DNA from 4 places in the Erwinia sp. AnSW2-5 genome. Region 1 is predicted to be linked to each of the others. Evidence: riboswitches for the same ligand, from Rfam matches in the RefSeq annotation. Region 1 holds a riboswitch; each other region holds the start of a gene.
The links. A riboswitch is a leader RNA that binds a small molecule or an ion and turns the genes downstream of it on or off. The one in region 1 is predicted to bind thiamine pyrophosphate.
Positions count from the first base shown of each region.

Region 2: linked by a shared signal. The riboswitch ahead of thiC (phosphomethylpyrimidine synthase ThiC) and the one ahead of thiB (thiamine ABC transporter substrate binding subunit) in region 1 are both predicted to bind thiamine pyrophosphate.
Region 3: linked by a shared signal. The riboswitch ahead of ACFL9S_RS16325 (FAD-dependent oxidoreductase) and the one ahead of thiB (thiamine ABC transporter substrate binding subunit) in region 1 are both predicted to bind thiamine pyrophosphate.
Region 4: linked by a shared signal. The riboswitch ahead of thiM (hydroxyethylthiazole kinase) and the one ahead of thiB (thiamine ABC transporter substrate binding subunit) in region 1 are both predicted to bind thiamine pyrophosphate.

Region 1 is NZ_JBJGXA010000037.1:20,215-27,379, forward strand. It holds gene polB (DNA polymerase II) at 1-1,352, opposite strand, end outside; gene ACFL9S_RS21025 (DedA family protein) at 1,523-2,284, shown strand; gene thiQ (thiamine ABC transporter ATP-binding protein ThiQ) at 2,261-2,977, opposite strand; gene thiP (thiamine/thiamine pyrophosphate ABC transporter permease ThiP) at 2,961-4,571, opposite strand; gene thiB (thiamine ABC transporter substrate binding subunit) at 4,547-5,533, opposite strand; TPP riboswitch at 5,569-5,697, opposite strand; gene sgrR (HTH-type transcriptional regulator SgrR) at 5,733-7,165, opposite strand, start outside.
Region 2 is NZ_JBJGXA010000006.1:7,959-15,123, forward strand. It holds gene nudC (NAD(+) diphosphatase) at 380-1,153, opposite strand; gene rsd (sigma D regulator) at 1,229-1,735, shown strand; TPP riboswitch at 1,861-1,961, shown strand; gene thiC (phosphomethylpyrimidine synthase ThiC) at 2,052-4,001, shown strand; gene thiE (thiamine phosphate synthase) at 3,998-4,642, shown strand; gene ACFL9S_RS06830 (PLP-dependent aminotransferase family protein) at 4,848-6,329, opposite strand; gene ACFL9S_RS06835 (DUF1127 domain-containing protein) at 6,506-6,694, shown strand; gene uraH (hydroxyisourate hydrolase) at 6,775-7,165, opposite strand, start outside.
Region 3 is NZ_JBJGXA010000024.1:50,341-57,505, reverse strand. It holds gene ACFL9S_RS16330 (choline transporter) at 1-1,937, opposite strand, end outside; TPP riboswitch at 2,269-2,391, shown strand; gene ACFL9S_RS16325 (FAD-dependent oxidoreductase) at 2,545-3,477, shown strand; gene thiS (sulfur carrier protein ThiS) at 3,474-3,671, shown strand; gene ACFL9S_RS16315 (thiazole synthase) at 3,675-4,445, shown strand; gene ACFL9S_RS16310 (ThiF family adenylyltransferase) at 4,449-5,414, shown strand; gene zigA (zinc metallochaperone GTPase ZigA) at 5,551-6,774, shown strand; gene ACFL9S_RS16300 (VF530 family DNA-binding protein) at 6,872-7,144, shown strand.
Region 4 is NZ_JBJGXA010000011.1:254,018-261,182, forward strand. It holds gene ACFL9S_RS10505 (hypothetical protein) at 32-280, opposite strand; gene ACFL9S_RS10510 (GNAT family N-acetyltransferase) at 480-902, opposite strand; gene ACFL9S_RS10515 (AzlD domain-containing protein) at 1,017-1,340, opposite strand; gene ACFL9S_RS10520 (AzlC family ABC transporter permease) at 1,340-2,002, opposite strand; gene ACFL9S_RS10525 (helix-turn-helix domain-containing protein) at 2,106-2,654, shown strand; TPP riboswitch at 2,735-2,836, shown strand; gene thiM (hydroxyethylthiazole kinase) at 2,871-3,662, shown strand; gene thiD (bifunctional hydroxymethylpyrimidine kinase/phosphomethylpyrimidine kinase) at 3,659-4,459, shown strand; gene fbaB (class I fructose-bisphosphate aldolase) at 4,611-5,663, shown strand; gene ACFL9S_RS10545 (GntR family transcriptional regulator) at 5,935-6,621, opposite strand; gene ACFL9S_RS10550 (mannitol dehydrogenase family protein) at 6,714-7,165, opposite strand, start outside.

The DNA.
Region 1 (7,165 bases):
GTGTCATCCGGCTGCGCCATGCCTTCAACCAACCCTACCGGGTCAATTAAAAAGGTGCGGATGATCGACGGATACAGGCTTTTATAATCCAGCACCAGCACGGAGTCATACAGGCCGGGCTGTGAATCCATCACGTAACCGCCCGGGCTGGCTTCCGGGGCCACATCGCCCAGATTCGGGGCAACAAAACCTGCGCGATGCATACGCGGCAGGTAGAGGTGACCAAATGCAGCCACCGAGCCGCCGTGGCGATCAACGGCCAGACCATTCACCGATGCGCGTTCCAGCAGGAAGGGCATCAGTTCCGTGTGCTGGAAAATACGCGTCACCAGTTCGCAGTCTTTCAGGTTGTAGTGCGCCAGCGCGGGCTTATCTTCCGCAAAGCGCTGATCAATCTCTTCCATACGCTGCCAGGGATTATTAATGGCCTTACCTTCCCCCAGCAGCTCACGTGAAACTGCTTCAAGGCTGAAGGATTCAAAGTTCCAGAAGGCAGATTTCAGGGCTTCAATGCCGTCAATAATCAGCCGACCGCTGGCCTGGGCGAAGAAAATACCCGGCTTAAACCCGTGTTCGCGCCACTCCAGCGCCGGGCTGTTACCCCGCCCCAGATTCAGCGGAATGCCGTAACGGTCGGCATGTTTTTGCAGCACACGCAGGTCAAACTGCACCACATTCCAGCCGATCAGTACATCGGGATCGTGACGGGCAAACCAGGCGTTGAGTTTCTCCAGCAGCTGCGGGCGGCTGGCGACATATTCCAGATTAAAATCGAGCTGGCTGGCATCGCCGTTTTCCGGGCCAAGCATGTAGACATCACGCTGGCCGCAGCCTTCAAGGCCAATGCAGTACAGCTCGCCGTGGCGCGTCGTTTCAATGTCCAGCGAGACCCATTTCAGCGGTGGGCGGTAATCCGGGTGCGGTTTCAGACGGGTTTGGGTCAGCCGGTCCCCAGAGGGTTGGCCGCTGAACCAGACGGGCGCGGTAATAAAACGCTCCATCAGGAAACGCTCCGGCGGGCGTACATCCGTTTCATACAGCGTGATGCCATTTTCACGCAGCAGCTTATCCAGCTTTTGCAGCTGGCGTTGCTGTCGGCAATACAGGCCAACCACCGGGCGCTGGCGGAAATCTTTCAACTCAAGCGGGGCAAAACGCCAGTCGCGCTCACCCGCTAACAGGCGGGTGGCGGCGGCCTGCTGCTCGGCAGGAATAAACGCCACGGACTCCTGCGGTGGCAGAACCACCCTCTGCGGCCCGGCGTCCGTCGCCAGCCACAGCGTGATTTCGCTGCCTGCTGGCGTATCCCGCCAGTGGCGAGTTAACAGAAAGCCTGCGCGTGCGTTATCCACTCTATTTCCTCGGCATCATAATGAGTAAATATTAGCATGTTTATTTATACAGTGTTCGCCTGTTAAACCCGGAGCGTTACTCTGCTGCTACGTTCCCATACAAAACAGGCCTTGACGCTTTCCTGCCGCCTCTGGACAATCCGGGGTTCTGCTCATTTTTTTGGAATGTTATGGAAGCCTGGCTACAACATTTAATCACTCAATCTTTGGCCTGGTCACTGCTGGCCGTTGGACTGGTGACCTTCTTTGAGTCGCTGGCGCTGGTCGGGTTGCTGTTACCGGGTACGGTATTGATGGCGTCGTTCGGCGCACTGATCGGCAGCGGGCAGATTGGTCTGTACCCCGCCTGGGCCGTCGGCACGCTGGGTTGCCTGCTGGGCGACTGGATTTCCTATTTTATTGGCTGGCAGTTCAAAGGGCCGCTGCACCGCTGGTCGTTTATTAAAAGACATCAGAAGCTGATGGATAAAACGGAACACGCGCTGCATGAGCACAGCATGTTTACCATCATTGTTGGCCGCTTTGTCGGGCCGACACGCCCACTGATCCCGCTGGTTGCCGGGATGCTGGAACTGCCAGTACGAAAGTTTATTCCCCCCAATATCATCGGCTGCATTCTGTGGCCGCCCCTCTATTTACTGCCGGGGATCCTCGCCGGGGTGGCAATTGATGTACCAAAGGAAGCCAGCAGCGGTCTGTTTAAATGGCTGCTGTTGGGCGTCGCGATTCTGGTGTGGCTGGGATGCTGGCTGGGCTGGCGCTGGCTGCGTTCAAAGAAGCAGCACGACTGGGCGACACCTTATCTGCCGCTGACGCGTCTGCGCTGGCTGGCACCGCTGATGATCGTGCTGGCGGTGGCCAGTTTCACCGCGATTCAGTTCCATCCGATGATGCCGATTTTCCGCCACTTACTGTGGGATGTGTTCTTCTAAGGCGATGCCCAATACCGCCGCTTCCGGCACCGCACCGCGCTGTAACTGTGCGGTGCTGCCATCCCAGTAAACCCGTCCATCAACAATCAGCAAACTGCGCGGCGCAATGTGCGCGGCATCTTCAATACTGTGTGACACCATCAGCAGGGTGATATTGCGTTCGGTGCAGACGTCATCCACCAGGCCCAGCATCTCTTTGCGCAGCGCCGGGTCCAGCGCCGAGAAAGGTTCGTCCAGCAGCAGGATCGGCTGCTGACGCACCAGACAGCGGGCGAGGGCCGCACGCTGGCGCTGACCGCCTGAAAGCTGATGGGGCAGACGCTGTAAATGGTCCGTCAGCCCAACGCGCTGGGCAATATTCTGCAACTCATGCTTCTGCTGGTGGTTGAGCTTCAGGCCGGGGTGCAGCCCCAGCCCGATGTTCTGCGCCACGGTCAGATGAGGGAACAGGTTATTCTCCTGAAACAGCATCGATACCGGGCGTTGCGCGGGCGCGCTGTCGCGATGTTCGCTGCCGTTCAGCTGTAGTTCACCACTTTTCACCGGCAGAAACCCGGCGACCAGGCTCAGTAAGGTGCTTTTTCCCGCCCCGCTGGGGCCGAGGATCGCCAGGCGTTCGCCCGCCTGCACGCTGAAGGTAAAGCGCATCGGCAGGTGGTGATACAGATAAGTCAGATTAGTCAGGTTTAACATGGCGCCCCGGCAGTTTTTCAATCAGGGTAAACAGCAGGAAACAGAGCAGCAGCAGTAACAGCGCGGTGACGGCACCGTCGCTGCTGCGATACGATCCTATCTGCTGATAAAGGTAAAAAGGCAGGGTGCGGAAGTTTTCATTACCGAACAGCGCCACCACGCCAAAATCACCAATCGACAAGACGCAGGCAAAGGCCAGCGCCTGTGCTAACGGGCGTTTCAGCGCGCGCAGCTCAATCAGCCTCAGGCGGTTCCAGCAGCGAATATCCAGCGACAGGCACAGCAGGTTATAACGCCCGGCAATATCGCGCAGCGGATTTTCCAGCACTTTCATCGCATAGGGAACGGCCATCAGCGCATTGGTGGCGATGACAATCCCCTCCGCTGACTCGGGCAGCCCGACGGTCTGATTAAGTAACAGGAAAAAGCCGGTCGCCAGCACAATCCCCGGCATCGCGAGGATCAGCATGCCGCTCATTTCCAGCGTTTGCCCCCACAGTGGGCGCTGCCGCAGACGCAGCTCACGACTGCTCCACAGCAGCATCATTGTCAGCACGACGCTGAGGATCCCCGCCCCCAGCGCAATACGCAGGGAGGTTAACATCGCCTGCCACAGTGCTGACTGACGCAGTACCGTGCTGAACCCCTGATTCAGCCCGTCGGTCACCACGGCCAGCAGCGGTGGCAGGATCAGCAGTAATACGGCGGCGATCAGCAACGAATCCAGCACCAGGGCGCGGCCGCTGTCCTGCGGATTGCGCCAGCCGCCGAGGCTGTCGCTGCCCGCCGGGATCGCTTTACTCAGGCGCTGGCTGAGCATCACCAGGCCCAGACAGCACAGCATCTGTAACAGCGCCAGCAAGGCCGCGCGCCCGGGATCGTAATCGAAACTCAGTGCCTGGAAGATAGCCAGCTCAATGGTGGTTGCCTGCGGACCGCCGCCCAGCGACAGCACAGTGGCAAAGCTGGCAAAGCACAGCATAAAGATTAGCGCGGCGGCGGGCAGGATCTGGCGCCGCAGCCACGGCCATTCAACGATGCGAAAATGCGCCCAGCCACGAAGACCAAGCTGCGCGGCAATCTGCCGCTGTTCGCCGGGGATCTGTTGCAGTGCCTGGAGCAGCAGGCGGGTGGCCAGCGGCAGGTTGAAAAAGACGTGGGCCAGCAGGATGCCTTGCAGGCCATACGGCGAGAATGTGTAGTCGATGCCAAGCAGGGCGCACAGCTGCGCCAGCCAGCCGCTGCGGCCATATACGCTGAGAATGCCAAATACCGCCACCAGTACCGGCAACACCAGCGTCATGGCACACAACCGCAGTAGCGTGCTGCGGCCAGGGAAGCGGCGGCGGTACAGGGCGCGGGCCAGCGGGATCGCCGGGAGCACCGAGAGCAGCGTAGAGAGCAGTGCCTGCCAGAAGGAGAAGCGCAGCACGTGCCACAGATAGCTATCCTGCCAAAGGCCGCGCCAGTCGGTCGCGGGCGCATTCTGCCACAGGGCAAAAAACGCCAGCGAGGCCACGCTGACCAACAGCAGCGCGGCCAGCAAGCCGGGCACTAACCAGCCGGGAATTAGCGGCTGACGGCGCGTTGCCATGCACTGATCCAGCTGCTGCGCTGTGTGGCCACATCCTGTGGGCTGTATTGCAATGAGGTGGTGGGTACGGTCAGGGTAGTGAAGCCCGCAGGCAGCGTGGTGCTGATGGCCGGGTACATCCAGTTGCCGGTGGCGATGGTATCCTGGAACGGTTTAGTCATCACAAACTGCATAAACTGCTGTGCCAGCTTCGGCTGCTTGCTGGCCTTCAGTTGACCGGCGACTTCCACCTGCAAATAGTGGCCTTCGCTAAAGTTGGCGGCGGCGTACTGATCTTTCTTCTCTTCAATCAGATGATAAGCGGGGGAGGTCGTATAGCTGAGCACCATGTCGCTTTCACCCTTGAGGAACAGGCCATACGCCTCGCTCCAGCCTTTGGTGACGGTTACGGTTTTCTTTGCCAGCTTCTGCCAGGCTTCCGGGCTTTTATCGCCAAACACCTGCTGCATCCACAGTAGCAGGCCAAGGCCTGGGGTGCTGGTGCGCGGATCTTCGTAGATCACTTTCAGCGGGCGGTCGCTCTCTACCAGTTCTTTCAGGCTTTTCGGTGGGTTTTGCAGTTTGGTTTTGTCATAAACAAAGGCAAACCAGCCGTAGTCATAAGGGACAAACGTGGTGTTCTTCCAGCCGCCGGGAACGGTACTGTGGGAGGTGTCGGTGTTTGAGGCGGCGAACAGTCCGGTTTTTTCTGCCGCATCCAGCAGGTTGTTATCTAATCCCAGCACCACGTCCGCTTTGCTGTTTTTGCCTTCCATGCGCAGCCGGTTTAGCAACGATACGCCGTCTTCCAGCGCCACGAATTTCAGTTCACAGTTGCACTGGGCTTCAAAAGCTTTCTTGATGGCAGGCCCCGGTCCCCACTCGGCAGAGAAGGAGTCGTAGGTGTAAACCGTCAGGGTCTCTTTGGCTGCGAGGGCAGGCAGGGAAAACAGCACCAGCAGGGGTAAATATTTTTTCAACACTTTGCGTTCCTTGAAGGTATGCGCAAAGGATCTGAGTCAGTGACACTCTCAAATCCCTACGCCGGTATGATCCGGGTCAGGTTCGACGGGTTTTATCTCAGCGAAAACGCGCTGCGCAGGCATAGATCCGGCACTGCAGGGTTTCCGCACCCCGTTGAGAACGGCTCATTCTAGTGGTTTCGTCTTTGTTACGAAAGCGTCATGATTCGGGTGGGGCGAACCAGGCTGATTTAAAGTCGAACCAGCCCAGCGTGTTCATGCGTACCCCGCGCATACTGCGCTGTCCGTGCAGCAGAAGCCAGTGGTGGAACAGCGGGTGCAGGAAGTTGCTCTCAATCAGCTGCTTGCTCCAGTCGGCCAGCGGGAGCTTCTGCTCGCGCCATGCGCGTGCGTCGCTTTCCCAGTCGGTGGGCACGCAGTGGTGCATCAGCGGGATCTCATACAGCAGGGCAAACAGGGAGAACTCCAGCGGCAGGGTAAAGTTAGCGCTGCCCAGCCAGATATCGCTTTCGGCTTCGCCGCGATACCAGCTTTCATAATCGATTTCCTGCGTGATCAACTCAACACCGTGCGCGGCGAGGATTGGCCCGAGCGCGTTGGCGATGCCCTGGTGTTCAATATGATCGCTGTACCAGGTGATGGTCAGCGAGGTCAGCCCGGCAGGTTTCTCGGCAATCGCCATATCGCGGCGATGATGCCAGCGCGGCAGCAGGCCGTAGGCCGGGAACCAGTAGCGCTGATAGGCAATGCCACTGTGGTTCAACAGGGCGATAGGGTTGAAAATGGTGCTGATCCAGCGGCGCAGCTGCTCGTTACGTCCGTGCGCCGAACGCTGGTCAAACATCAGGAAATAGCAGCCCTCTTCCAGGCGACTCTCTTCAGATTTCTCATCGGTGCTTTCGCTTTGCAGTTTGACACCGGAGTAGACCAGTTCGTCGCTGATCTCCGGCAGCACCCAGATATTGACCTCATCGATCAGCGCACGATAGCCAAAGTAGTCATCAAAAGCGGCAATGCGCAGCTGACTGTGTTGGTTGCGTTCCACCTCGTAGGCTCCGGTGCCCACCGGCTGACGCGCAAAGTTACGCATATGCGGCCACTCCTTCGGCAGGATCATGGCACTGACGCTGCCCAGCAGCCAGGGGAGCCAGTTATCCGGCTGGCTGAGATGGATATCCAGCGTCCAGGGTGTGTGGCATTCAATCCGTTCGAGGTGGCTGAACAGCGGTTGCTCTTTTAAGCGCTCAAGCGTGGCAATGACGTCCTCGACCTCCAGCTCACGACCGTGATGAAAGTGGATGGCCGGGCGCAAAAAAAACCGCCAGTGCAGCGGGGAGATCTGTTGCCAGTGGTGGGCAATGTCCGGCTCGATTTCCCCGTTTTCCTCATTTATCCGTGCCAGCCCGTTGAAGATTTGCCGCGCGAGGTGCGTCTCCGAGCGGCGTAGCGGCGTACCGGGCAGCAGATTCAGCAGCGGGCGGTAGTAGAGCACGCGCAGAATGTGTTTCCCCTGGCGGAAACTGCGGCCTAAATGGGAGAGCAGCATCTGACGGACGCGGTTTTTATCTCCCACCAGCTGCACCAGCTGGTCAATGCGGTCCTGTTCCAGTAAGTCCTCTGCCCGCTGCTGCT
Region 2 (7,165 bases), on a different contig from region 1:
GTACGGAACATCATGCAGAAGACTCAAACGCTGACGTCATCATTAAGCTGAAGACGTGATCGAGTCACCTTTATCCAGAAACCATTTCTGGAAAGCAGCACCAAATTAAATAAACGCCAACAGAAAAGAACACCCGTAAGATGAACGGGTGAAAATATCACTCTTTTTTAATAATTTTAATCGAACCACTTTCAATCTGATAAGCGGCCTCGTTTATTGCACGCCATGGTATTTTAATCCCACGAAGATATAAAGTCGTGTTTATTTATATTGTTTGTAATATTCATAGGAATTTATAGCACTCCTGATTCACAGCGCAATGAACCAGGAGAATATATCGCTAAAAAACACTTATTAGAAAAAAATATCCAAAAATGTATTATTCAGCTTCTGCGCGACATATCGCAACGGTGTCTTCAATTAGCCGACGCGCCACCGTTCCTGCCGGCGGTAACTGTGGCAACGCATCATAACGATACCAACCAGCGGACAGCAGTTCTTTAGGGTCAATGTTGATCTCGCCACCCGCATAGTCGGCCATAAACGCCATCATCAGTGACTGGGGGAATGGCCACGGCTGAGAAGAGACATAGCGCAAATTTTTCACACTAATGCTGCTTTCTTCCATCACCTCACGTGCCACCGTTTGCTCAAGGGTTTCCCCCACCTCGACAAAGCCAGCCAATACCGTGAAAATCCCGTTACGATGCCGCGTATGCTGTGCCAGCAGGATCTCTTCGCCCCGGCGGATCGCAACGATGATGCAAGGTGCAATTTGCGGATAGTAACGCTGCCGACAATGCCCGCACAGACATGCCCACTCTGTTTTGCTGTGGTGCATTTCATGGCCACAGTAGCCACACCAGCGGTGTGAACGATAGAATTCTGATAACTGAATACCACGCCCGGCAAGCTGGAACAGGCCCGTCTCTTGATCGAGCAGCTGGCGTAACGATCCCATTTCCTGGGGAAACGTACCGCGGATCAGCCACACCTTTTCGCCCTGCCACTCCCCAATCGGCGCCCCTGATCGCCCTGTCAGACCCAATGAGCCTGCATCACCATGCGGCAGCTCACCTTTTGGTAACCAAATTTTATGTTCCTGGCTGACAACCCACCAGCCAGCGTCTACGCTTAAAATTTCCTGTTCCATCATTTTTCTCATCATCCTCAGCTTAAAGACTGGATTGAGGTCAGACGTTAAAATATAACATTCACGGAGTTGAACATGCTTAACCAGTTAGAAGTCCTCACCGCGCGCGTCGGCGGATGCAGTGAGCTGGTAGACTTCTGCCTGCGCTCACGCAAGCAGTTGCTGGTTACCTATTACCAAATGGCTGGCATTAAGCCTAACAAGGAAACGCTGACGACGCTCGATGAAAACGCGCTGGATACGTTCTGCCAGCATCTGGTGGACTACCTTTCCACTGGCCATTTCACCGTCTACGAACGCTTTATCAAGGAGCTGGAAGGCACAGATCAACTGGCGAAGGCCTCGTTAATCTACCCCTCTTTAAAAGCCAATACCGATCAGATAATGCAGATTTATGATTCGCATCTGGAAACAGCCATTGATGATAATAACTGTGTGGAATTTCAGCGGGTATTATCACAGGTCGGTGAAGCACTGGAGGCTCGATTTACGTTGGAGGATAAATTCATCAAGCTGGCTTTAGAAAAAAACCATGATAATCAGAGCACTGCTAACGCGTGTTCGCTTGCTCGTCCTGCCTGATCCGTTATCAGAATGTGAACTTCTTGTAGTTTCCAAAAAGCCCCTTTATGCTTGAGGGGTTAGGACGAGGCGTACCTTGCCCTTTACAGGATTGAAATACTGGCCTTGTTGCCAGTCAGCCAATCGCCATCTTGTCGGAGTGCCCACAAGGGCTGAGACCGTTAATTCGGGATCCGCGGAACCTGATCAGGTTAGTACCTGCGAAGGGAACAAGAGTAAATCAGCTATTACGGTGTGATACCGTGTTTTTTCACATCGTTCTCATTACTCCCGCCTCCAGGCAAGCAAACTTCCGTTTTATTATCAGGAACTTGCTATGTCTACCGTTGAAAAACCTTTCGTTGGAAAAAAAACTACTCGTCGCGAACAGCGTGCAGAAGCACAGCAGTTTATCGACTCCCTGCAGGGCACCGCCTTTCCCAATTCAAAACGCATTTACCTGACCGGCTCGCAGCCGGATATCCGCGTACCCATGCGTGAAATCCAACTCAGCCCCACTACGGTAGGCGGCAGCCAAGACGAGCCACTGCTGGAAGCGAATGAGCCGATACCCGTCTACGATACCGCCGGCCCTTACGGCGATCCGGCGGCGACGATTGATGTTCACAAAGGGCTGAACCCGCTGCGCAGCAACTGGATCATCCAACGTGGTGATACCGAACAGATTACCGATCTCAGCTCTGCCTACACCCAGCTGCGCCTGGCGGATGAAGGATTGGATCATCTGCGTTTTGACAATGTGCCACGCCCACGTCGGGCGCTGGAAGGCCGCTGTGTCACTCAGATGCACTATGCCAGGCTGGGAGTGATTACCCCGGAAATGGAATACATTGCCCTGCGCGAAAATATGGGGCGGGAGCGAATTCGCGGTGACGTGTTACTGCAACAGCATCCGGGTCATAGCTTTGGCGCACATCTGCCTGACAATATCACTGCCGAGTTCGTTCGCCAGGAAGTGGCCGCAGGCCGCGCCATTATCCCGGCCAATATTAATCACCCGGAATCGGAGCCGATGATTATCGGTCGTAACTTCCTGGTGAAAATTAACGCCAATATCGGCAATTCAGCGGTCAGCTCCTCCATCGAAGAAGAGGTGGAAAAACTGGTGTGGTCAGCGCGCTGGGGAGCCGATACGGTGATGGATCTTTCCACCGGGCGTTATATTCACGAAACCCGCGAGTGGATCCTGCGCAACAGTCCGGTGCCGATTGGTACAGTGCCTATCTACCAGGCACTGGAAAAAGTGAACGGTGTGGCAGAAAATCTTAACTGGGAAATTTTCCGCGACACACTGCTGGAACAGGCTGAACAGGGCGTTGATTACTTTACTATTCATGCCGGTGTGCTGCTGCGCTACGTGCCGATGACGGCCAAACGCCTGACCGGCATCGTTTCGCGCGGCGGGTCAATCATGGCGAAATGGTGCCTGTCTCACCATAAAGAGAGTTTCCTCTATCAGCATTTCCGCGATATCTGTGAGATCTGCGCCGCCTACGATGTGTCGCTGTCGCTGGGCGATGGCCTGCGCCCGGGTTCCATTCAGGATGCCAACGATGAAGCGCAGTTCGCAGAACTGCGCACGCTGGGTGAACTGACCAAAATCGCCTGGGAATATGACGTCCAGGTGATGATTGAAGGCCCTGGGCATGTGCCAATGCAGATGATTCGCGTCAATATGACGGAACAGCTTGAGCACTGTCACGAAGCTCCGTTTTATACGCTGGGACCACTGACGACAGATATTGCCCCGGGTTATGACCATTTTACTTCCGGTATTGGTGCCGCCATGATCGGCTGGTTTGGCTGCGCGATGTTGTGTTACGTGACGCCCAAAGAGCACCTCGGCCTGCCGAACAAAGAGGATGTCAAACAGGGGCTGATTACCTATAAAATCGCCGCCCATGCCGCCGACCTGGCGAAAGGCCATCCCGGAGCGCAGATTCGTGATAACGCCATGTCGAAAGCACGTTTCGAATTCCGCTGGGAAGATCAGTTTAATCTCGCCCTCGATCCGCACACTGCCCGGGCTTATCACGATGAAACCCTGCCGCAGGAATCCGGTAAAGTGGCACACTTCTGCTCGATGTGTGGACCAAAATTCTGTTCAATGAAGATTACCCAGGAAGTTCGGGAATACGCCGCACGTCAGGAAGCCGAAGCCCGGCCGATTGAAATCGGTATGGCACAAATGTCTGACGAGTTTCGTCACCGTGGCGGTGAGCTGTATCATCGCGCCGATACCCTGAAATCAGAGGAAAAAGTATGAGTCGTGGAGCGTTCCCCCCAACCGAAGCCAGATTGGGTCTTTATCCGGTGGTCGATACGGTGGAGTGGATTGAACGCCTGCTTGATGCGGGCGTACGGACACTGCAGCTGCGCATTAAAGACTGCGCTGAACATGAAGTTGAGCAGCAAATTGTTGATGCGATTGCCCTGGGTAAGCGCTATCAGGCGCGCCTGTTTATCAATGACTACTGGCGTCTGGCGGTAAAACATCAGGCTTACGGCGTCCATCTGGGTCAGGAAGATCTGGATGTTGCCGATCTGGATGCGATTCATGCTGCCGGGCTGCGGCTGGGTCTTTCAACCCATGACGATGCCGAGCTGGATCGTGCCCTGGCCGAACACCCTTCGTATATTGCCCTGGGCCACGTGTTTCCTACCCAGACAAAAGCGATGCCCTCCGATCCGCAGGGACTGGAAGAGTTAACGCGCCACATACAGCGACTGAAGGGAATTTCTACTGTGGCCATCGGTGGGATCAGCCTGGAGCGCGTTCCCCAGGTACTGGCTACCGGGGTGGGCAGCGTGGCCGTGGTGAGCGCGATTACCAAAGCCAGCGACTGGCGTGCGGCGACCCACCAGCTGCTGGACCTGGTGGAGCCGCAGAGAGCAACACACGCCTGATCCTCCTTGCACAGTGCGGGGTGAGTGTTCGGGCAGGTCCTCAGCGCCGTCAGATTTTAGGGCGTGCGGCGCAATAAAATGCAACCTGCTGCAACACGAATAAACAAGGCTGAAGACGTTACGAAGCCTTGTCTCTTCACACTTTTCTCAGGCAACCCAGCCGCTATAGTGGCCGTGCGGGTGACAATCCTGTCACCCGCCAGGGTCAGTAGTTTTCCTTCTCACTGACCCTGCCTTCATCCTCTTCTTGCACCAACGAGGATGCAGGAACACAGGCCAGCATCGCCCGCTCTACCGCCGCTCCCAGTATCTCCAGGGCACGTTCGGTTTTATCCGTAAACGACTGCGCATAGCTGAGGCGCAGGCAGTTACGGTATTTACCTGATGCGGAGAACAGCGAGCCGACAGCAATCTGAATATGGGAAGCACGCAGTTCCCGGTTCAGACGTAGCGCATCAAAAGGCTCCGGCAGCTCAACCCAAATCAGAAAACCACCCTGAGGACGGGTCACGCAGATCCCACAGGGGAAGTGATGCCGCACCCGCCGGGTAAACGTCTCCAGGTTGCGCTGATAGTGACTGCGCATACGCCGCAGATGGGGCTGGTAACACCCCTGGCGAATAAAAGCCGCGACCGCCATCTGTGTCTGAGTGGCCGTTGAACCAGTGCTGATATATTTCATATGCAAAACGCGATCAAAATAACGCCCCGGCACCACCCACCCTACCCGCAGACCTGGCGCCAGCGTTTTAGAGAATGAACTGCACAGCAGAACACGACCATCCATATCCAGCGACTTGATAGTTACCGGGCGAGGATAGTCAAAAGCGAGTTCGCCATAAACATCATCTTCAATGATTGCGGCATCAAAGCGCTGCGCCAGCGTCAGTAATGCCTGCTTACGTTGCGTTGGCATCACAAAGCCCAGCGGGTTGTTGCAGTTTGGCACCACCACCACGGCATTAATCGGCCATTGCTCAAACGCCAGTTCCAGCGCTTCAAGGCTGATGCCCGTAACGGAATCCGTGGGGATTTCGATGGCGCGGATCCCAAAGCCGCGCAGGGTTTGCATGGTGCCATGAAATGCCGGTGACTCCACGGCGATAATATCTCCCGGCTGACATACTGCGCGGATCGACACTGACAGCGCTTCATGGCAACCGGTGGTGATCACTATGTCATCGGCAGAGACCTGACAGCCGCTGTCGATCATCAGGCGGGCGACCTGTTCGCGCAGTTCCGGCACACCATACAGATTGTCATAACACAGCAGGCGCGGATCCTGCTGCTGACCAAGCCGACTGATAATTTTCCATAAAGGCTTCAGCGTAACCGAGTCGATATTGGGCATTCCACTGCCTAGCTGCAACACATCATCATCCAGACGTGCATTCAGCAGGTCCATTACCGCATCCCACTGAGTGATCTCCACCGGGCGCTGTACCGGGCGCGTGATCGGCGGCAGAGGCGGGGTGGCCTTACGTGGCGTAACAAAGTAACCCGAGCGCGGCTGCGGCGTAATCAGCTGCTTCTCTTCCAGCAAATAGTAGGCCTGCTGAACCGTGCTAATGCTGACACCATGTTCACCGCTGAGTGTACGGACGGACGGAAGGCGTTCACCCGCCTGATATAAACCCTGCTCTATGCGCTGCGCCAGCAGCTCTGCCAACCGTTGATAACGCGTCATCGTATTCCACCCTTCCCATTACTGCGTAACAAACCAGTACAGATAGCGGTAAAAACCACCATTCAGACACACTATCTCGCAATCTGTATGTCAATAAAAGTCGTTTATTGCATCTGTATCATAAACAGCTTTGGCGAGAAAATAGCAGCCATACCCAAGGTGATAAGGAGAGTGTGATGGAATTTGAAGAGAACAGAGCAGCAAAGCCTTTTAGCTGGCCGCTGATTAAAACGATCTTTCTTATGCCTTATCACCGCTGGCAGGCACAACGTCTGCGTTCCTGCACCCGGAAGCTCTTGTCGCGTCTGAGTGATGCGCAGCTGAAAGATATCGGACTGACCTGTGAGGATGTCCGGCGCTTATAGTGATGTGGCCTGGGCCGAAGGATGTGCCCACGGGCAACGTAGCCGTCCTGCTGCGTTGCCCTTTTTTATGGTTGTGAAAATCAGTTACCGCGGTACGTTGAGTAGCCGTACTGACTCAGTAGCAGGGGAATGTGATAGTGGCTGTTACTGTTCTCAACATGGAATATCACCGGGATTTCCGGGAAGAAAGTAGGCTGATTTTGCTTTTTGTAATACTCCCCGGTCTTGAACACGACTTTGTAATCACCTGCATCCATCGTTTTTCCCATCGGATAGAGTGCCGGGATCCGTCCATTTTTATCCGTGATACCGGAAGCCAGCTTTACCCATCCCTGCTTTTGCTGCTGTTCGAGTTCAACCGTCACACCGGATGTCGGTACGCCAGTCTGCAGGTTCAGCACATGCACGCTCAATGGGTTTTTCATTTCCTCAGCGCCAGCGGGCAGAGAAGCGCATACCAGGCCGGTAAGC
Region 3 (7,165 bases), on a different contig from region 1:
TCGCGAGTGTAGTCCATCAAATCGTTACCCTGTGTTCCCTCCAGCAGGAAGGTCTCCAGACGGAAGTAGTCAGATTTCCCACTGCGTGCACGGTAGGTAAACGCCGGAACCGAATAACGCTGCGGCCAGATCTGGTAGAGGAAGCTCTGTTCATCCGCCATATCCACCAGCAGTTCCAGATGATTCAGGCGCTCGTCATCCACGGCGGGCAACTCATTCACCTGCACCTTCGCTCCACGGCGCTCCAGTTCACGTCCCACTTCTTCCATAGCAGGACGACAGACGTTATCCAGCATCTTACGAGTATGGGTGGTGCCCGGATAGTTCATCACGCGTGAAATACGCTGTTTCCAGTTCAGACGGTCGTCGCGCGATACCGGCACCGGTGGCGTGTTAACGGTCGCACTGGCGCGGCGGTGATCTTCCACACGCAGTGATTTATACAGACCGGCCATCACAAAGAAGATCACAAAGCTGAACGGTAGCCCCATGATCACCGTGGTTTTCTGCAAGGCGGTTACGCCGTTAACCATCAGCATCCCCAGCGTCAGCACACCAATAGTGACCGACCAGAAGATACGCAACCAGTTGGGGGCATCATTATTGATGTCGGCCAGGCGCGAGGTGAAGTTACCCAGCACCAGGGAACCGGAATCGGCCGACGTCACATAGAACAACAGCCCGGTAATGGTGGCGACCGAGGCACTGAAGGTAAAGCCAGGATACTGCGCCAGCAGGCTGTAGAAGCCGCGCTCCGGGTGCGCCATGGTTTCCTGCGCAAACGCCATATTGCCGTGGATGATCTCATACAGTGCGCTGTTACCGAAGATCGACAACCACAGCAGGGTAAAGATAAACGGAATGGTCAGCGTACCCACAACAAACTGACGAATAGTACGTCCACGGGAGATACGTGCGAGGAACAGACCGACAAACGGCGACCAGGCAACCCACCAGGCCCAGAAGAACAGCGTCCAGTTGTTCATCCATTCGGTCGGACGATCAAAAGCGAAACTGTTCAGCGTCATCCCCATAAAGCGGTTGATATAATCCCCGACGTTCAGCACCAGCGCATTCAGCAGGAAGCTGGTATCGCCGACGAACAGCACAAACAGGATCAGACCAAAGGCCAGCAGCACGTTGAGTTCCGACAGGAAGCGAATGCCTTTATTCACCCCGGAGGTCACGGAAATGGTCGCCATGATCACCGACAGAACGATCAGCCCGGCCTGCGCGGTCAGCCCTTCCGGTACGTCAAACAGCACTTTCAGCCCGTAGTTGAGCTGTACCACGCCAATACCCAGCGTGGTGGCAATACCAAAGATCGTGCCCAGTACGGCGGCGATATCGACGGTATGACCAATCGGTCCGTTGATGCGTTTACCAAAAATAGGGTAGAGCGCCGAGCGGATGGTGAGCGGCAAGCCATAACGGTAACTGAAGTAACCGAGGGCGATGCCCATCAGGGCATACATCGACCAGCCGGTCAGGCCGTAGTGGAACAATGTCCAGACCATCGCCTGGCGCGCCGCTTCCATCGTCTGGCCCTGGCCCTCCGGCGGCATCATATACTGGGTCACCGGCTCCGCCACCGAGAAGAACATCAGATCGATACCGATGCCGGCGGCGAACAGCATGGCCGCCCAGCTCATCAGGCTGAATTCAGGTTTCGACTGTTCTGGCCCGAGCTTGATGGAGCCAAAGCGTGAGCAGGCGATGAAAATGACGAACACGATATAGAGTGTGGCCGCCAGCAGGTAGTACCAGCCGAAGGTGTTGGATACCCAGTCAAGGGTGCGATTGATCCAGCGATCGGAAAAATCCGTGAACAGGATAGTCGTGAGGGAAAACAGCAGGATAAGTGCTGCTGAGGTATAGAAAACCACGGGATTAATACGATCTTTTTGAGGCTTTCCTGGTATTTCAGTCGTCGGCATAATGTCTCCGCAAAAAATGCTCAAGAAAATAGCCTGAAGTCCGCTCTGCAAAGCGCGCATTAGCGCATACTGGGTAACATCCGCCGTATATCCGCTAATTACACTGGGAGAACCATCAGGGTGATTATCAGGTGTAATATATTGATTAATCGTTAGTGTTTTTGATCCTAATCACCTCCTGAAAGTAAATTTTGTGTAAACAAGAACAGGAATGATAGTTTTTATTGATTGAGCATTCAATTAAAAAAAACTTCACCGTCTCATTTTTCCCGGTTTTTTCCGCACGAAAACCTCATGTCGCTTGACGATTGTCACCAGGTAAAATACAACTAGTTCCTGTCAGGGGAGTCTCGCCAGAAGAGACTGAGAGGCTAATGAGCGATTTTTCGCGGCTTAGCGACCCTTAGAACCTGACCCAGTTGATACTGGCGGAGGAAGACTCGTACCCGATGGCGCAACTGTCGCGCCGCCAGGGTACCTGCCACGTGGGCTGGCTGCTGATCGTCCCCGTCTTTTCCTTACTCTGTATCACGGGTCTCCGCATCTATTGAGAGGCTAACGTGACACGATCTGTATTCCCCTTTTTCCTTTTCGAAAACGGTACATCATGAGCCGCTGGTCGGTGATCGGTGATGGCGTCGCCGGGCTGTGTGTCGCCACATTACTCGCTGAACGGGGTCAATCCGTTGAAGTGATCACCTCAGAACAGCACGGTGCGGCATCGCACTGGGCTGGCGGCATGCTCGCCCCCTGGTGCGAAGGTGAAAGTGCCCCCGAAGAGGTGGTCGAGCTGGGTCAGCGTTCCGCACCCTGGTGGTCGGCGCGCATCCAGGGAGTGGAACATCACGGTACCCTGGTGGTGGCCCCCGCACGCGATACTCCCGAACTCAGCCGCTTTGCGCGTATGACGCGGGCGCATCAGTGGGTGGAACCGGCAACACTCGAACCGGCGCTGGAAGGCCGCTTTGCCCGCGGGCTGTTCTTTCCCGGTGAGGCACACCTTGACCCGCGCAGTGCATTGCACCAGCTGCGTATGACTCTGCAACGCAGCGGTGTTCCTTTCCACTCGGGCCAACCCGGCGGAACGGTCATTGACTGTCGGGGGATCCACGCGGCCCCTGATCTGCCTGAACTGCGTGCCGTACGCGGTGAGATGCTGATCCTGCACTGCGAAGAGGTGCCGTTCTCCCGCCCCATCCGTCTGCTGCATCCCCGTTTCCCCTGCTATCTGGTGCCCCGCGCCGGAGGGCGCTTGATGCTGGGCGCGACAATGGTGGAAAGCGACGACAACAGCCCGATCAGCGCACGCGCGATGATGGAACTGTTGAGTGCCGCCTGGGCTATCCACCCGGCGCTGGCCGAGGCGCGAATACTGGAAAGCGGCACCGGGCTACGCCCGGCTTATCACAATAATCTCCCCGCCATTCGCTACCAGAACGGCGTCTGGTCCCTTAATGGCATGTATCGCCACGGCTTTCTTCTTGCCCCCGTCATGGCAGAAAAACTGATGCTGCAACTGCAGCAGGAAAACCTGATATGAAAATCCAGCTTAACGGCCTCCCGATCGACACCACCGCCCGCACGCTGGCGGAGCTGCTGCATGAACAGCAGATGGATGCAGGCTGCGTGGCCAGCGCCCTTAACGGCGAATTCGTGCCGCGCTCACGCTATGAAACACAGCCACTGACCGCAGGCTGTGAGCTTGAGGTGTTATCACCGATGCAGGGAGGATAACGTATGTTTTACGATTTTATTCCGCAGTCACGTTTTCTGCTCGGCACCGCAGGGTATCCCTCTCCGGCGATCCTGCAACAGGCCATTGAGGCCTCGGGCAGCGAAATCATCACCGTCAGCCTGCGCCGTGAAGGGCGGCAGGGCGCCGCCTTCCGTGACCTGCTGACGGGGCTGAACAGGCGGGTCCTGCCCAATACCGCAGGCTGCCACAGCGTTAAAGAAGCCGTGACCACGGCGCATATGGCGCGTGAAGTGTTTAACACCCGCTGGATAAAGCTGGAGGTGATTGGTCACGCGGATACGCTGCAACCCGATCCCTTTGCCCTGGTGGAAGCGGCCCGCATTCTCTGCGCGGAGGGATTCCAGGTGTTTCCCTACACCACGGAAGACCTGATCCTCGGCGAGAAGCTGATCGAAGCAGGCTGTGAACTGCTGATGCCCTGGGGCGCACCGATTGGTTCCGGCCAGGGGCTGCGCAATATCGAAGGGCTGCGTTCAATGCGCGCCTGGTTTAAAGACATTCCGCTGATTATCGATGCCGGGATCGGCGCGCCCAGCCAGGCCGCACAGGCAATGGAGATGGGGTTTGACGGCATTCTGCTGAATACAGCCGTGGCCAAAGCGCAGGATCCGGTCCGTATGGCCGGGGCGTTTGCTGCCGCTATCCGCGCCGGTCACGACGCCTGTCATGCAGGCCTGGTCGAACGCCGCGATATGGCCAGCGCCTCCACGCCGATTTTTGGCATGGCGCAGTTTCACACACAGGAGCCATAACGGATGGACCGCTATCAACGACAATCCATGCTGCCGGAAATCGGCGAGGCAGGGCAATCTGCCCTGCTGAAGGCCCGCGTGCTGGTGATCGGCGCGGGCGGGTTGGGTGCCACCCTGCTGCCGCTGCTGGCCGGGGCCGGGGTAGGCTACATCAGAATATATGACGGCGACCGGGTGGAAGAGCACAACCTGCACCGCCAGACGCTGTACCGTATGCAGGACTGCGGGGAGCACAAAGTCGATTGCGCGCAGCTGGCCCTTAATGCACGTAACCCGGATTGTGTCGTCGATGCACGACCGCAGGCGCTGAGTGCCAGCATGATGGACGAAGCACTGGACGACATCGATCTGGCGATCGATGCCGCTGATAATTTTGCCGTCACTTATCTGCTTTCCGACGCCTGTCTGCCGCGCCAGATCCCGCTGGTCAGCGCCTCGGTCCTCGGGCGCAGGGGCTACGTTGGTGGCTTCTGCGGCACCGCCCCGAGCTATCGTGCAGTGTTTCCGCAGCTGCCGGGCAGCGCGGCGAACTGTAATACCGCAGGCGTGATGGGCCCGGCGGTGGCCGCGCTGGGTGCCATGCAGGCGCAGATGGCACTCAGTATTCTGCTCGGATTAACGCCTTCGCCGCTGGGTTGTCTGATCAACTGCGATTTCACCACCTGGCATTTCCGCCCGTTCCGCTTTGACGGAGCCGATGAACCCGATCAGCCCGTGGTACCGTTTATCGATCGCGCTATGCTGAACAGCGAAGACTGTATTGTTGAACTGCGCAGCCGGGAGGAGGCCCCCGAGAGTGTGGCGATTAACGCTCACCGGGTGCTGCCTGAAGCGATCAACGACTGGCAGCCGCCTGTAAACTGCCGCATCGTGCTGGTGTGTGCCAGCGGGATCCGCGCGGCAAAAGCAGCGAGGAACCTGCAACAGCGCGGCATGACTCAGCTGGCGATGATGGTGGCAAACCGCTAAAAAAATAAAAGACACCCTGCGAAGGTAAGGGATGACAGCCTTAATTGTTATGTTATAACATAACAATATTGTTTGTGCGGGCAGCACTGTGACTGCCCGCCGGAAACACGCTGTCAATGCCTGAGAGGATGTCATCATGTCAGAAAAATACGCTTTACCCGGGAACGATACCCGCCTGCCCGTGACCGTTTTGTCGGGTTTTCTCGGGGCAGGGAAAACGACGCTGCTTAACCATATCCTGAATAACCGCGAAGGACGCCGCGTGGCGGTGATCGTCAACGATATGTCGGAAGTGAATATTGATGCGGCGCTGGTGCGCGACGGCGGTGCTGAACTGTCGCGCACCGACGAGAAACTGGTGGAGATGAGCAACGGCTGCATCTGCTGCACGCTGCGCGAAGATCTGCTGCTGGAAGTGAACCGTCTGGCACGCGAAGGGCGCTTCGACCAGTTGGTGATCGAATCGACCGGCATTTCAGAGCCGCTGCCGGTCGCGGAAACCTTTACGTTCGAAGATGAAACCGGGGAAAGCCTGTCTGCCGTGGCGCGCCTGGATACCATGGTCACCGTTGTCGATGGCTACAATTTCCTGCGCGACTATGAATCCCGCGACAGCATCCGTTCACGCGGTGAGTCGCTGGGTGAGGGCGATGAACGCTCGGTGGTCGATCTGCTGATCGAGCAGATTGAATTCTGCGACGTGCTGATACTGAACAAAATCGATCTTATCGACCACGATCAGCGCACACGGTTGTTTGCCATCCTGCGCAACCTCAACCCGCGCGCACGTATTGAGTCTGCCCGCTTTGGTGAAGTCCCGCTGGACCGGGTGCTGAGTACCGGCCTGTTTGACTTTGACGAGGCGGCACAGGCTCCGGGCTGGATGCAGGAGCTGCGCGGTACGCATGTCCCGGAAACCGAAGAGTACGGTATCAGCAACTTTGTCTGGCGCGCCCGCCGCCCGTTTCACCCCGAGCGTTTCTGGGCATTATTTTCCGGGGCATTGCCCGGCGTCGTGCGTTCGAAAGGCTATTTCTGGCTGGCATCACGGCCTGGCTATGCCGGCAACTGGTCGCAGGCAGGGGGCGTGGCACGCCAGGGAATGGCGGGCAGCTGGTGGGTCAGCGTGCCGCGCGAACGCTGGCCGCAGGATGAGGAGTCCCTGCTGGAAATTATGCACCACTGGCAGGAAGGTATCGGAGATGCCCGACAGGAGCTGGTGTTTATCGGCATGGAGATGGATGAAGCCGGGCTGCGCCAGCAGCTGAATAATGCCCTGCTGACGGACAGTGAGATGGCCGCCGGTCCGCAGAGTTGGGCCAGATGGCGCGACCCGGTTCCCGCCTGGTTCAACGGATAACACCCTGCCAGGGACGGCAGGTACCCGGTTAATTATTGCATCTGTGGCTGACGCTCAGTATCGTGTGCGCAATTTCTCAGACTCGCCGGACACCACGATGACCTCTCACATCCCAAAAGATCCTTTGCATGGCCTGACGCTGGAAGCCCTGTTAACTGCTCTGCACGCGCGTTATGGCTGGGAAGAGCTGGCGAAGCGCGTCAATATCAACTGCTTCAAAAGCGATCCGAGCATTAAATCCAGCCTGAAATTCCTGCGCCGCACCCCGTGGGCTCGCAAAGAAGTCGAAGAGTTGTACATTGCCTCACTGGATGACGTGCCGGAAACCCCGTCGGACAATCCCTGGGGCAACTGGCAGGGAAAGAAATAGTCATCTGATCGCCCGCTGATG
Region 4 (7,165 bases), on a different contig from region 1:
ACCTTTTTTCCGGTCGGTCCGTCTTGAACCGCTACACCAGCCTGACGTGCCGCTGCTGAAATCCATCCACCATCGAATAATCAAAATCAATTTTCCCGCCGTCGAAAAGCTGAGTAATCAACGTGAAATCATTGTCCGGTGTGACATTGCAACGATGGTTAAGCAGGGTGTCCTGAATGGTAAACGAACGGTCACCGCGCGCGATACGCATCAGATATTGCAGCATATCGTATGCACGTACACTTACGCCTGCCTGCTCATGAGGGGGTCTGCTTGTCATCTGCTACGGCCATTTTCAGTGCTAAAACACCATTATAATCCGTTGTGTTTAATCGACGGCAAGCCGATTGTGTATTTTAGTGAAATCAGACGCAGCAACGTACAGCCCATAATCGCCAGCCAGGCGCTGTAAACCTGTGGGATCAGCCCGGCTGAACCGGTCAGCTCAATCGCGGCGCCGACGAGTGCGGTATTTGCCGTTACAGCACGTAGTGCATCAGCAGATATTCGCCCTGGTCGCTTTCGCCTTCGGCCACCACACGCCAGCCGTGCTTTTTATAAAACAGCTGCGCCTGCAGGTTTTCCGCCAGACATTTGAGTGCGCCGGTGGAGGTAAAGCTGTTTTGCACCGCCTGCAATAATGCACTGCCTGCGCCGCTGCCCTGCCAGTCCGGGTCGATAAACAGGCTGTGCAGGAAATTATCGTTATCCAGGACAGCGGCAAATCCGATGCGGTGGCCGTCTTCTTCCGCCACCAGCACGCGCTCGCCCCGCGTCACCCGGTCGAAATCCTCTAACTGCCATTGACTGTCATCCAGCCAGGTCCAGTTGGCTTTGCGCGAGGCAAGAAACAGCGTGCGTAAGAATGGTCGATCCGCTTCGGTAAAAAGACGGATATTCATGGGGGAAACTTTTTTCATGGGGAAACGCCTGCAACATAAACGCCGGGTGGCAACGGCGCCGAGTTTATCGCAAACACGTCATCTTTGATGAATAAAATAACGTACAGTTATGCGTCAGGGGATCCCGGCTAAGCGCAACAGGGCGGTCACCAGTGCCGCAGCGAGGATCACCAGGATCAGCGGGGTTTGACGCCAGGCGAGCAGTAGCGCCACAGCCACACCGGCCACCCGTGCGATGCCCGCAAACTGGACACCTTCGTAAAAGGTGTTTCCCAGCGCCACCGCAAACAGCAGCGTGGTGGCCGCATCGGACAAGAGCTTGCGCGCATTTTCAGACAGCGCCATACGGTTACCCAGCGTGGCCCCGGCAAATCGCATCAGCCAGGTGCCTGCGGCCAGCATCACAATACCGCCGATAATCAGTGTGGTGTCTGGCATTATTTCCTCCTCGCCAGCAGGCCTGCCAGGGAGAACAGCACGGGTAACCCAACAGGTGTAAAGGGAACCGTCAGCAGCGACAGCGCGGCACCGCAGGAGGCGCGCGTCAATGTGATGCGCGATTTCAGTGCCGGAAGCACCAGCGTCAGGATGATGGCGGGAAACACCGCATCAAGCCCGATGGCCTGCGTATTGGGCAGAAACTTCCCCATCACGCTGCCCAGCAGCGCCCCCATCGGCCAGACAAAGGCCACGCCGAGGCCACACAGCCAGAAGGCGGCTTTGCGCTGCTGCGCGCTGGATTGTGACAGACCAAACACCACACTTTCGTCATTCATAATATGGCACCCGAGCAGCGAAGACAGGCGCGAGCCGACCAGATCGCGCACCGCAATGCCAAAAGGAAAGTGCCGCGCGTTAACCAGCAGCCCGGCCACGGCAGCCGCCAGTGGATTTCCGCCGCCAGCGATGATGGCAATAAACATAAACTCGGAAGCCCCCGCCAGCACAAACAGGCTGGAGAACAGCGGCACCCACAGCGGGAAGCCATAGGCGGTTGCCAGAGAGCCATAAGAGATGCCGACCACGCCAACCGCCAGGCAGATCAGATAAATGGCTTTGCGCGTATCCGCACTGAGCGATGGAAAATGACGGGCAATCATAAGCGTTTTACCATGGCGAACAAAATTGCCATTATAATGAACGCAGAGTAAACTTGGGTCAACACGAACGTTTCGTTCGTTTTAACGAACGACCAGGTGAGAGATGACACAGCCCATTGCGATAATTGCACACAGTTTGATTCGGGAACGCACGCTGGCCGGGCTTTCGCTGGCTGAAGTCGCCAGACGAGCAAATATCGCCAAATCAACGCTTTCGCAGCTGGAAGCGGGCAACGGCAACCCCAGCCTGGAAACGTTATGGGCGCTGTGCGTGGCCTTAAATATTCCGTTTGCGAAATTGCTCGAACCGGCAGGTAATCAGACCCAGGTGATACGGCGCGGGGAAGGGATGAAGGTCTCAGCCGGAGAAGCGGACTATCAGGCGATCCTGCTGGCCAGCTGCCCGCCGGGCGCACGCCGTGATATCTATCTGTTAATGGCCGAGCCGGGTACTGAGCGCCTGTCGCAGCCGCATCTTGCTGGATCTGTGGAGCATATTATTGTCACCCAGGGGCGGGCGCTGGTGGGACCGAAAGAGTCCCCTGAAACGCTGGAACCTGGCGATTACATCTGTTATCCCGCCGATCGCGAACATATCTTCAAAGCGCTGGAGCCGGATACCCTGGCGCTGTTAGTGTCGGAGCAGGGCTAGGGTGGGCAAATGAGTTTACAACCCCGCTGCTGCTCCCTTATTCTGTCGCTCTCTCAGTGCATAACTGAGAACAAAAAACGATTAATGACTCGGGGTGCCCTTCCTTAACCGGAACCGGCTGAGACAAACCCGCATAACCTGAACTGGATAATGCCAGCGTAGGGAAGTCAGATGCCCGACCGGCATCGCCTTCTTGATCGCCGGTTGGGAGCAAACATGATCCAACCTGAACACCTGAGCCACGCTGATGTTGCCCATTCCCTGACGCTGTTTCAACAGCAATCCCCCCTGATCCACTGTATGACCAACGACGTGGTACAGACCTTTACCGCCAACGTGCTGCTGGCGCTGGGGGCTTCCCCGGCGATGGTGATCGATGCAGACGAAGCCGTGCAGTTCAGTGCCATTGCCGATGCGCTGCTGGTGAACGTCGGTACGCTGACCCGCAGCCGCAGTGAGGCGATGCTGGCCGCCGTTCAGTCGGCTAATGCCGCCGGACGGGGCTGGACATTAGATCCGGTGGCGGTTGGTGCTCTGGATTTCCGTACCACCTTCTGTCATCAACTCCTGCTACTGAAACCTGCTGCGATACGCGGCAATGCGTCGGAAATTATGGCACTGGCAAAACAGGCGGTCAGCGGGCGCGGCGTTGACAGCCAGCATGCGTCAACGGCGGCATTGCAGGCAGCCGAAGTACTGGCGGCTGAAACGGGCGCGGTGGTGGCCGTGACCGGAGACGTGGATTTTGTCACCGATGGCGTGCGCACGCTCAGCGTCAGCGGCGGGTCCCCGCTGATGACCCGCGTGGTCGGCACCGGTTGTGCGTTGTCCGCGGTGGTGGCCGGGTTTGCCGCGCTGCCGGGTGACCGCCTGGTGCATGTCGCCAGCGCTTGCCGCGTGGTGGCGCTGGCGGGAGAGCGCGCAGCCGCCGCAGCGCAGGGACCGGGTAGCTTTATCCCCGCGTTCCTCGATGCACTGTATCAACTGAACCCGGAGGCGCGGGTATGAAACGGGTTAACGCCATGACCATTGCCGGGACGGACCCGAGCGGTGGCGCCGGGATCCAGGCCGACCTGAAAGCCTTCTCTGCGCTGGGGGCTTATGGCACCAGCGTGATCACCGCGCTGGTGGCACAGAATACCACGGGCGTGCAGTCGGTCTATCGCATTGAACCGGCGTTCGTTGCTGCGCAGCTGGATTCCGTGCTGTCGGATGTGCGCATCGATACCATCAAAATTGGCATGCTCGCCGAGAGCGCCATCGTTGAGGTGGTGGCTGAACGGCTGAAACACACCCTGGTGCCCTGGGTGGTGCTGGATACGGTGATGCTGGCAAAAAGCGGCGATCCGCTGCTCTCCGCTGAGGCGGTCGCCACCCTGCGCGAATGTCTGTTACCGCAGGTCTCCCTGATTACGCCTAATCTGCCGGAAGCTGCCGCGCTGCTGGGCTGCGATCCGGCGCGCGATGAGGTTGAGATGCGTGAACAGGGCAGGGCGCTGCTGGCGCTGGGTTGCCAGGCGGTACTGATGAAGGGCGGGCATCTCAGCGAATCGGAAAGCCCGGACTGGCTATTTACCCGCCAGCGGGAGCAGCGGTTTACTGCGCCTCGTATTCATACGCGCAATACGCACGGTACGGGCTGTTCGCTATCGGCGGCGCTGGCGGCACTGCGTCCGCGACATGACGACTGGGTCTCCACGGTTCAGGCGGCCAAACACTGGTTGCAAGGGGCGCTTGAGCAGGCGGACTCGCTGGAAGTTGGCCACGGGCACGGCCCGGTGCATCATTTTCATCAATGGTGGTGACCACGCTGATCTGCGCTTTTTAGTGCGGTTCGTTCTGAAAAATGGAGTCAGCAATTTGCCTTAATGACGGTTTTGGGTCCACCCTGTTGAGGTCAGAGAAACTGACCAGCGGGCCATCTGATGGCCCCCTCACATTTTAACAGGAGTTATCATGACGGACATCGTACAGTTATTGGGCAAAGAAGCTGACTCTCTTTTGCAACATCGCTGCATGACTATTCCAGCGGACAACCTCTATCTTCCAGGGGCGGATTATGTGGATCGGGTGATGGTCGATAATAATCGTCCCCCGGCTGTTTTACGCAATATGCAAACCCTGTACAACACCGGACGTTTAGCCGGGACAGGTTACCTCTCTATCCTCCCCGTAGACCAGGGCGTCGAGCATTCGGCGGGCGCCTCCTTTGCCGCGAACCCGCTCTACTTCGACCCGAAAAACATTGTTGAACTGGCGATTGAAGCGGGCTGTAACTGCGTGGCCTCCACGTATGGTGTGCTGGCCTCGGTCTCACGCCGTTACGCACATCGCATCCCGTTTATGGTCAAGCTCAACCATAACGAGACGCTGAGTTATCCCACCCAGTATGACCAGACGCTGTACGCCAGCGTTGAGCAGGCGTTTAACCTCGGCGCTGTTGCCGTCGGGGCGACCATCTATTTCGGTTCGGAGCAGTCACGACGTCAGATTGAAGAGGTCTCTGCCGCCTTTGAACGCGCTCATGAGTTGGGGCTGGTCACCGTGCTGTGGGCTTATTTGCGCAATAACGACTTTAAAAAAGACGGGGTGGATTACCATGCCAGCGCCGACCTGACCGGTCAGGCGAACCATCTGGCGGCCACCATCGGTGCGGATATCGTGAAGCAGAAAATGGCAGAGAATAACGGCGGCTATAAAGCAGTGAAGTTCGGCCATACCGATGATCGCGTTTACAGCGCACTGACCACGGATAACCCTATCGACCTGGTGCGTTACCAACTGGCGAACTGCTATATGGGGCGCGCCGGGATGATCAACTCAGGCGGTGCAGCCGCAGGGGATACGGATATTGCTGAGTCTGTGCGTACGGCAGTGATCAATAAACGTGCGGGCGGCATGGGGCTGATTTTAGGGCGCAAAGCCTTTAAGAAAACGATGAAGGACGGCGTGGCGCTGATTAATTCGGTGCAGGATGTTTATCTCGCGAAAAACGTCACTATCGCCTAAACAAGCTATCTTACTGGCGATTTTGAACGCTGGCAGTGCTCTGAATCCTCACGTACTGTGTGTACGCTCCGGTTCATGCGCGCTGGCAGCGTCCAAACTCGCTGCGACGATAACGCTTGTTAATGGGATTTCTGTCGGTGAAACGGACTGACCGAAAAAGAGGGTAGCTACAGAACCCAGGTTGCCCCGAACCGTAGGGGGCGACCATTTTTTCCGGTCGCCCCGTGCCGATGATGTGCACCTGCCCAAAGTGGTCCCCTGCATCTTCACGTCAAAACGGCTCAAACCAGTCGCTGTTCTGCTCGGCAATCGGGGTGATGGAGAAGATCATCTCCTGCAAATGGCGGCGCAGCGCCTGTTCAGCGGCGTCGGCATCTTTTGCACACAAGGCCAGGTAAATCTGGCGGTGCTGCTCAATCAGGCTCTCTGGCGGTGACACTTTGCTTAACGTCAGAAAACGCACGCGGTCCATGGTGGCTTTGATATTTTCCACCGTCTCCCACGCCAGTTCACAGGTAATACTTTGCGCGATCAGTCGGTGAAACTCATCGTCCAGCAGGAGAAACGACTGGCTGTCGTGGCGATCGGCGGCCAGCTTTTGTAATTGCAGATTATGTTCCAGTGCCGCCAGCCCGACAGGTGTGGCTTCAGTCGCCGCACGGCGTACCACCGCGACTTCAACGGCTTCACGAATAAAACGACCGTCGGCGACGCGCCGGGCAGAGATCTTACGCACGAAGGTGCCGCGCTGCGGAAGAACCTGCACCAGGCCAGCTTCTGCCAGTTTGATAAAGGCTTCGCGTACCGGCTGACGTGAGACGTTAAAGCGCGTGGACACCTCTTTTTCCGACAGCAGTGAGCCTGGGTGGATCGCACAGGTGACGATATCCTGACGCAGAAAACGATAAATCTGCTGGTTGACCGGCTCACTGGCGGTGATGGTATAAACTGTCGACATTCGGCAACTTCCCTTTAGCGGCGGGTCAACAGCCTGCCCGCATATGGCGTGAAAGCCTTCAGTCTAATCAGGCTGGCGCATCCGCGCCAGAGTTAAACGCGGGCAACCAGTTGATGCACCGTTTGTTTTGCCCCCTGGCTTAACAGCAGGTGGTAGAAATGGTTAACCTGGCGTACAAACTGCGGGTTACCGGCCAGGTCCTCGCCAAAGACATGTTTCAGCCCCAGCAGGGCGGCCACGCGGGGTTCCCCTTCGGCGCTTTCTGCCACTCGTGTTGCCAGCTCGGCACGGAGGGGATCGTTGATCACAACAGGCTGTCCCTGTTCATCGTGCCCACTGACATAACGTATCCATCCGGCCACGCCAAGCGCCAGTAAATCGAAGTTGCTGTGATGCGCGAGGTGCCAGCGAATGCTGTCCAGCCAGCGCTGGGGCAGTTTCTGGCTGCCATCGTTGGCGATCTGCGCGGTGCGGTGCCTGATGGCACGGTTGCTGTAACGGGCAATCAGCGAGTCGGCGTAGGCCGTCAGATCAACGCCGGTGA